Regions from separate parts of the Pseudacidovorax sp. DMC4 genome, predicted to be linked through region 1. Evidence: predicted binding sites of a transcription regulator. Region 1 holds the regulator's gene; the other holds the start of a gene.
What was found. The regulator sigma-54, encoded in region 1, starts transcription at its own class of promoters, with help from an activator protein. The targets are predictions, from matches to a motif close to TGGCANGNAANCTGCTTT.
Positions count from the first base shown of each region.

Region 2: a site for sigma-54 is predicted at 1,898-1,915, ahead of nifB (nitrogenase cofactor biosynthesis protein NifB). Genes of this name have one in related genera too.

Region 1 is NZ_JBQUYR010000006.1:265,563-269,973, reverse strand. Features, by position in the region: gene lptA (lipopolysaccharide transport periplasmic protein LptA) at 1-576, shown strand, start outside; gene lptB (LPS export ABC transporter ATP-binding protein) at 573-1,349, shown strand; gene ACT54X_RS13420 (RNA polymerase factor sigma-54) at 1,432-3,024, shown strand; gene ACT54X_RS13415 (THUMP domain-containing class I SAM-dependent RNA methyltransferase) at 3,126-4,397, shown strand.
Region 2 is NZ_JBQUYR010000014.1:125,497-129,907, reverse strand. Features, by position in the region: gene nifA (nif-specific transcriptional activator NifA) at 1-739, shown strand, start outside; gene nifB (nitrogenase cofactor biosynthesis protein NifB) at 1,966-3,558, shown strand; gene ACT54X_RS23290 (4Fe-4S binding protein) at 3,620-3,814, shown strand; gene ACT54X_RS23285 (HesB/IscA family protein) at 4,124-4,411, shown strand, end outside.

The DNA.
Region 1 (4,411 bases):
CAGGCCGAGAAGGCCGACCGCAACCAGCCGATGAACATCGAGGCCGACTCGCTGCGCTATGACGACCTGAAGCAGACCAGCATCTTCACGGGTCGGGTGGTGGTCACCAAGGGCACGCTGCTCATCCGCGGCACCCGCGTCGAGGTCCGGCAGGACCCGGAGGGCTACCAGTACGGCGTGGTCACCGCCGACCCGGGCCAGCGCGGCTACTTCAAGCAGCGCCGCGATGGCGGCAACGACGAGTGGATCGAGGGCGAGGGCGAGGTCATCGAGTACGACGGCCGCGCCGACACCGTCAAGTTCATCCGTCGCGCCGTCATGCGCCGGCTGACCGGCACCACCGTCACCGACGAGACCTCCGGCCCGCTGATCACCTACAACCAGACCAACGACACCTTCACCGTCAATGGCGCCCCGCCGCCGCCGGGCGGCACCCAGCAGCCGGGCGGCCGCGTGCGGGCCATCCTGTCGCCGCGCAGCACCGAGCCCACGCAGGTGCCGGCCCCCGGCCCGCGCACCGGCGCGCCGCTGCGCCAGAGCGGCTCGCTGTCGGGCCAGAACGGGGGCAGCCGGTGAGCGTCGCGGTGCCGGCGGGCGGCAGCCGGCTGCAGGCGCGTGGCCTGCAGAAGAGCTACGGCAGCCGCAAGGTGGTCAAGAACGTCTCGCTCGACGTGCAGAAGGGCGAGGTCGTCGGCCTGCTGGGCCCCAACGGCGCCGGCAAGACCACGTCCTTCTACATGATCGTCGGCCTGGTGCGGGCCGATGCTGGCCAGATCAGCATCGACGGCGAGGCCGTGGAGCACATGCCCATCCACCGCCGGGCGCGCATGGGCCTGTCGTACCTGCCGCAGGAGGCGTCGATCTTCCGCAAGCTGACGGTGCAGGAGAACGTGCGCGCCGTACTCGAACTGCAGGAAGAAGCCGATGCCCGCGGCCGCATGGCGCCCCTCTCGCGCGATCGCATCGAGCAGCGCCTGTCCGAGCTGCTGGCCGACCTGCGCGTCGACCACCTGCGCGACTCACCCGCCCTGGCCCTGTCGGGCGGCGAGCGGCGCCGGGTGGAGATCGCCCGTGCGCTGGCCACGCAGCCGCGCTTCATCCTGCTGGACGAGCCCTTCGCCGGCATCGACCCCATCGCCGTGATCGAGATCCAGCGGATCATCAGCTTCCTCAAGGAGCGCGGCATCGGCGTGCTGATTACCGACCACAACGTGCGCGAGACGCTGGGCATCTGCGACCACGCCTTCATCATCAGCGACGGCCAGGTGCTGGCGCAGGGCACGCCCTCCGAGATCGTCGACAACGCCGAGGTGCGCCGCGTGTACCTGGGCGAACACTTCCGGATGTAGCCAGGGTGCCTGTTTCCGCGTTCCGTCCTACCGGCATCTCTCCTGTGCTGCCCATGGTTGCGCAATCCGTGGGAGGCCGGCCATGAAGCAGGGCCTGTCGCTGCGCGTCTCGCAGCATCTGGCGCTCACGCCCCAGCTGCAGCAGTCGATCCGGCTGCTGCAGCTCTCGACGCTGGAGCTGAGCCAGGAGGTCGAGCAGATGCTCGACGACAACCCCTTCCTGGAGCGTCTGACCGAGGAGGCGCCGCGCGAGGAGTTCGGCCTGGAGGCGGCCGACGCCCCGGTGCCCCGCGACGAGCGCGAGGACGGCACCGACTACGCCGCGACGGCCAGCGCCAGCAGCACGTCGAGCAGCAGCAGCGACACCGCCGTGGCAGAGGCCGACGCGCCCGCCACCGAGAGCGTCGACGCCGAGCCCGACTGGGACGGCGACGGCACCGTGGAGTTCTCGCCCGACGACAGCGAATGGGGCGGCGACGCCCCGGCGCGCAACAACAGCAGCAGCCAGGACGACGACGAGCGCGCCGACGCCACCGAGCTGGCGCGCAGCCAGGAGTCGCTGCAGGCCCACCTGCACCGCCAGGCGCTGTCGCTGCGCCTCACGCCCGAGGACTCGGCCGCGCTGCGCTTCCTGATCGAATCGCTCAACGACGACGGCTACCTGGAGGATTCGCTCCCGGCCCTGGCCTCGGCCCTGGCCGGCGACGACAACGACGAGTTCGACGAGTTGATCCACCACTTCCAGGTGGCGCTGGGCCTGCTGCAGAGCCTGGACCCGCTGGGCGTGGGCGCGCGCGACCTGGGCGAATGCCTGGCCATCCAGCTGCGCGCCGGCGCCGACGCGGACGACAGCGACGAGGAAGACCAGGTCCGCAAGGTCGCCCTGGCCATCTGCAAGCAGCCCATGGACCTTCTGGCCAAGCGCGACTTCAAGCGCCTGGCCGTGCTCACCCGCAGCAACGAGGACCTGGTGCGCCAGGCGTCGCAACTGATCGCGCGGCTGGAGCCCAAGCCCGGGCGGCGCTTCGTCGATGTGGAGCGGCACGTGATCGTGCCCGACGTCATCGTCACCCGCAGCGGGCGCGGCAGCAACATCAAGTTCCGCGTGCAGCTCAACCCCGACGTGATGCCGCGGCTGCGCGTGCACGACATCTATGCCGGCGCGCTCAAGTCGCACAAGGGCGAGGGCAGCCAGGCCCTGAGCCAGCGGTTGCAGGAGGCGCGCTGGTTCATCAAGAACATCCAGCAGCGCTTCGACACCATCCTGCGCGTGTCCAACGCCATCGTGGAGCGGCAGAAGAACTTCTTCATCCACGGCGAGCTGGCCATGCGCCCGCTGGTGCTGCGCGAGATCGCCGACGAACTGGGCCTGCACGAGTCGACCATCAGCCGGGTGACCACTGCCAAGTACATGTCCACGCCCTTCGGCACGGTGGAGCTGAAGTATTTCTTCGGCTCGGCCCTGGGCACCGAGACGGGCGGCAATGCGTCCAGCACGGCCGTGCGGGCGCTGATCAAGCAGTTCGTGGGCTCGGAGAACGTCAAGAAGCCGCTGTCGGACAGCCAGATCTCGGACATGCTCAAGGAGCAGGGCATCGAATGCGCCCGCCGCACGGTGGCCAAGTACCGTGAGGCGCTGCGCATCGCGCCGGCCAACCTGCGCAAGGCGCTTTAAAGAGCCGCCGCGTTCCTGGCCCGTGCGCGGGCCGGGGCTTCCGATCGGCGTGCCGGCGAATCGCGGTGGCCGGCCACCTCATTTTTTCGGACGACGAAGCCGTGAACGAACTGATCCTTTTCCTGCCCTGCGCCGCCGGCGTGGAAGACCTCCTGGCCGCCGAGGTGCATGCCATCACCGGCCGCAGCGGCGACGACCTGCGGGTGCTGCGCGGCGGTGTGCGGGTGATGGGCGCCTGGCGCGACGTGCAGGCGCTCAACCTCAAGAGCCGGCTGGCGCAGCGGGTGCTGGTGCAGCTGGCGCACCGGCCCTATCGCAGCGAGGCCGACCTGTACGAAGCCGCCTCGGGCATCGCCTGGGAGATGTGGTTCCAGCCGCGCCAGACCTTCAAGGTCGAGCTCACGGCGCAGGGCAGCCCGCTCCAGAGCCTCAACTTCGCCACGCTCAAGATCAAGGACGCCATCGCCGACCGCTTCCGCGCCCGCGCCGGCGGCGTGCGGCCCAGCGTGGAGACGCGCTTTCCCGACGTGCGCGTCTTCGCCCACCTGACGGCCGAAGAGGTCACGCTCTACATCGACACCAGCGGCGAGCCGCTGTTCAAGCGCGGCTGGCGCGTGGACAAGGGCGACGCTCCGCTCAAGGAGACCCTGGCTGCGGCCATGCTGGCCGCCAGCGGCTGGTGGGATCCGGAGACCGGTGCCGTCTCCGACCAGCCGCTGTACGACCCCTGCTGCGGCAGCGGCACCATTCCCATCGAGGCCGCGCTCCTGGCCGCCGGCGTGCCGGCCGGTGCCTCGCGGCGCTTCGGCTTCGAGGCGCTGCTGCTGCACCGCGCCGAACTCTGGCGCGCGATGCGCGAGGAGGCGCTGGCTCCCGCCGACGCGCGCGCTGCGGGCTCGGTGCGGGTCTTTGGCAGCGACGTGTCGCACCGCATGGTCGACTTCGCGCAGCGCAATGCCGAGCGCGCCGGCGTGGCCGACCGGCTGCAACTGCGCGGCGGTGACGCGCTGCAGCGCATGCCCCCGGTCGAGGGCGGCGGCGTGATCCTGCTCAACCCGCCGTATGGCGAGCGCATCGCCGTGGGCGGCGTCGCCGGCGCCAACGCGGGGCGGCGCGGGCCGGGCGGGCGCGAGGTGGCGCAGACCGAATCGGGCGCCGACGGCGGCGATGACTTCTTCCCGCAACTGGCCACGCACTGGAAGCGCAATTTCGCGGGCTGGACGGCCTGGGTGCTCACGCCCGACATGAAGCTGCCGCAGCGCATGCGCCTGAAGGAGTCGCGCCGCGTGCCGATGTGGAACGGCCCCATCGAATGCCGGCTGCTGCGCTTCGACATGGTGGCGGGTTCGGCGCGCACGGCGCCAGCGGCATGACGCCGCGTCAGGGA
Region 2 (4,411 bases), on a different contig from region 1:
GTTCGAGCGGGTGGGCGGCGGCACGCCGGTGAAGGTGGACGTGCGGCTGATCCTGGCGACCAACCGCAATCTCGAGCGCATGGTGCAGGCCGGCGAGTTCCGCGCCGACCTGTACTACCGCATCAACGTGGTGAGCATCCAGCTGCCGCCGCTGCGGGAGCGGCGCGAGGACATCCCGGCGATGGCGCAGCATTTCCTGGACCGATTCAACCGCGAGAACGGCCGGCGCATGCGCTTCGACCCGGGTGCCATGCGGGTGCTGAGCAGTTGCTACTGGCCGGGCAATGTGCGCGAGCTGGAGAACTGCGTGGAGCGCACGGCGACGATGACCCATGCCGAGGTGATCAGCGACCTGGCCTTCCCCTGCCAGGGCAACCGCTGCCTGACGCAGGTGCTGCACCACATCGAGCGCGAGGACGCGGTGCGGCCTGGGCGGCCGGTGGACATTCCGATCACCGAGGTCCCGGGCCTGCCGCCGAAGCCGGCGCTGCCGCCGCAGCCGGTGCTGCCGGCCGAGCCGGCGGCGGCGGCTGCGTCCTCGGCCCCGATGCCGGCTGAGGCCGCGGCGGCGGGTCCGTCGGGGCTCAGCGACAAGCCCGAGGGCGAGCATGCGCGCCTGATCTGGGCCATGGAGCATTGCGGATGGGTCCAGGCGAAGGCGGCGCGGTTGCTCAAGATCACGCCGCGCCAGATGGGCTATGCGCTGCGCAAGCATGGGATCGAGGTGAGGAAGTTCTGAGCGGCTCGGGCCGTGGCGCAACGTCTTGCACTGGTGCGGACTCTCGACTCTGACGCGTGAGGCTTGTTGGTAGCGGCCGTAGTGGTGGTGCTGGCCGTGGGCCGTGGACGAAGCGCCCGGCCTGGGGTGTGCGGCCTGGGCGCCCAGCGGCCGCGTCCCTCGCTGAACGCTCGGGCAACCTGCGGTGCTCGCCGGATGAGCGCATGGCGTAACTCGCTACGCGCTTACGCGCTCCGCTCAAACAAACGCCATGAGTCAGTCACAACCGGCCCGCGGGGGCCGCGGGCCTCGCTCATCCGGCTGCGCTCCTCGGCGCGTCCACAGGGCGCCCAGGCCGCACACCCCAGGCCGGGCTTGTGGGGAGGTGACCGTCACGCCCGCTCTTGGCAGTCACCCGCGTTCGTCGCTGGCTCCTCAGCTCAAGGCCGCAGAAGCCAGAACAGCGGCATCAGCAATGGCATAGCGAACGCACGGGCCCGGCCGCGCCACAGGCAGACGCACACGCACAGAGTCGTATGCAGGTGCAGGTGCAGGTGCAGGTGCAGGTGCAGGTGCGGGGGTAGGGGTAGGGGGTAGAGGTGGGCGTGGGGGCGGTGGCGCAGTGCGCGACTGCGGTCGCTGACCCGCGAGCAGTGTTGTGTGGCGGCCATGTCTCTCGAGCGGGCGGTAATGGGCGAAGGTCATGCCAAACCCCAAGCCTGGCTGGCCCCGGCGCCCAGGGCGGCCCCTCAGGCTGCGCCGAGGAGCGCAGCCGGATGAGCGAGGCCCGCGGCCCCCGCGGGCCGGTTGTGACTGACTCATGGCGTTTGTTTGAGCGGAGCGCGTAAGCGCGTAGCGAGTTACGCCATGCGCTCATCCGGCGAGCACCGCAGGTTGCCCGAGCGTTCAGCGAGGGACGCAGCATGTGGGGCCGCCCTGGGCGCCGGGGTCAGCCAGGCGCTCATCCAGCGTCAACGGTAAAGGCCGCGACCCAAGCCAGCCAGACGTTCGTCAGGCGTCAACGGTCGAACCACACACGCAAGCAACCAACACCCCTTTGTCGCAACGCCAACATACCCAACGCGACACACATCGAGCCCTGTCGCAACCCCGCCAGACAAACGCTCCAAAACCAACGCGAAACCGCATGAAACCCAACGCTGGAGCGCCACAACCGCGTGGCATGTTTTTGGCAGTAGAGACCCCGTACGCGGCCCCGTCGTGCCGCCACCCCGCGAGGTACATCCATGCAGCAAGCCAGCCCAGCCAGCACCATGCCCGCCACCACCTACGTCGGCATCGGGCAGATCAAGCCACTCGGCGCCAAGTTCGAACTGCCCGATGCGGGCGGGGGCTGCGGCACCCACGGGGGCGAAGGAAAGGCCAGCTGCGGCTCGTCGGGCGGGCCGGACGACATGCCCGCCGAGATCTGGGACAAGGTCAAGAACCATCCCTGCTATTCCGAAGAGGCCCACCACCACTATGCCCGCATGCACGTGGCCGTGGCGCCCGCCTGCAACATCCAGTGCAACTACTGCAATCGCAAGTACGACTGCAGCAACGAGAGCCGCCCCGGCGTCGTCAGCCAGAAGCTCACGCCCGACCAGGCCGTCAAGAAGGTGCTGGCCGTCGCCAGCGAGATCCCGCAGATGACCGTGCTGGGCATCGCCGGCCCCGGCGACAGCCTGGCCAACCCGGCCAAGACCTTCGACACCATGCGCATGCTCCACGAGCAGGCGCCCGACATCAAGCTGTGCCTGTCCACCAACGGCCTGGCCCTGCCCGAGCAGGTGGACGAGATCGTCAAGTACAACATCGACCACGTCACCATCACCATCAACATGGTGGACCCGGCCGTGGGCGAGAAGATCTACCCCTGGATCTTCTGGAAGCACAAGCGCGTCACCGGCTACGAGGCCGCGAAGATCCTGCACGAGCAGCAGATGAAGGGCCTGGAGATGCTCACGGCCCGCGGCGTGCTCACCAAGATCAACTCGGTGCTCATCCCCGGCATCAACGACGAGCACCTGATCGAGGTCAACCGCGAAGTGAAGAAGCGCGGTGCCTTCCTGCACAACATCATGCCGCTGATCTCCGAGCCCGAGCACGGCACCGTGTTCGGCCTCACCGGCCAGCGTGGTCCCACGGCCCAGGAACTCAAGGCCGTGCAGGACGCCTGCGCCGGCGGCGCCAACCTCATGCGCCACTGCCGCCAGTGCCGCGCCGACGCGGTGGGCCTGCTGGGCGAGGACCGCAGCGAGGAATTTACCCTCGACAAGATCGAGGAGATGGAGGTCGTGTACGACCTCGACCGCCGCCGCGCCTACCAGGAGAAGGTGGAAACCGAGCGCCAGGCCCAGCACGATGCCAAGCAGGAAGCCCTCGCCGAGGCCGCCAACCTGGGCGTGGCCGACGACCTGAAGGTGCTCGTGGCCGTGGCCACCAAGGGTGGCGGTCGCGTCAACGAGCACTTCGGCCATGTGACCGAGTTCCAGATCTTCGAGGTCAGCCGCAGCGAGGCCCTGTTCGTCGGCCACCGCCGGGTGGACCTGTACTGCCAGGGCGGCTTCGGCGACGACGAGCAGCTGCCCTCGGTGGTGCGCGCCATCAACGACTGCCATGCCGTGCTGGTCGCCAAGATCGGCGCCTGCCCCAAGGACGAGCTGTCGGCCGCCGGCATCGAGCCGGTGGACCAGTACGTCGGCGAGTTCATCGAGAAGGCGGCGCTGGCCTGGTTCAACGACTACCGCGCCCGCATCGCCAGCGGCGCGCTGGTGCACCAGGACCGCGGCGACGCCGCCATCCGCCAGGGTGCCTACACCGCGGCGCAGGCCGCCTGAGCGAGGCGCCGCACGCCGCTTCATCCACCCCCCCACTAGCTAGCAATCCACGAGGAAAGCCATGTCGCTGAAGATCATCGCCTCCACCTGCACCGGCTGCTCCGCCTGCGAGCCCGAATGCCCCAACGTCGCCATCCGCGAGAAGGGCGGCATCTTCGTCATCGACCCCAAGAAGTGCACCGAGTGCGAGGGCCACTACGACGAGCCGCAGTGCATCGCCGTGTGCCCCGTGGACGGCTGCATAACGAAAGCCTAAACCCCCCCAGGCTGCGCGCTTCGCGCTCCGCCCACCCCCCCCAGGGGGGCACATCCAGCGGCCCGGCAAAGCCGGTTCCGCGGACGTTCCCGCATGGCCTGCTCCGCGGCCGTTCGATGCGGGTCGTGCGCGTGGTGCGGGTGCCGCGGGTAGTGCGCGTGGTGCCGGCGATGCGGGTGCTGCGGGTAGTGCGGGCAGTGCGGATAACGCTTGCCGCGGTCTTGCCGGCGCATCGGCGCGGCCTGTGCGTTGCGCGCTCGCCCACGTCGCCTGTCCTTTTTTCTTCATCCACCACAGAGACCTTTGACCATGGTTCCCAGCCTCACCCTCACGCCCGCCGCCGAGAAGTTCGTGCGGCGCATCCTGCGCTTTTCGGGCCTGCCGGCCACGGCGGGCTTCCGGCTGGTCGTCAGCGCCGGCGGCTGCTCGGGCTTCAACTCGGAGTTCAGCGCCGAGGCCGCGCCCCAGCCGGGCGAGTCGGTGCTGGAGGTGGGGGAGGTGGGGGAGGGCCTGCGCCTGTTCCTGCCCGCCGAAAGCCGGCTGCTGCTCGACGGCGTGACCATGGACTTCGTGGACACGCCCACCAAGTCGGGTCTG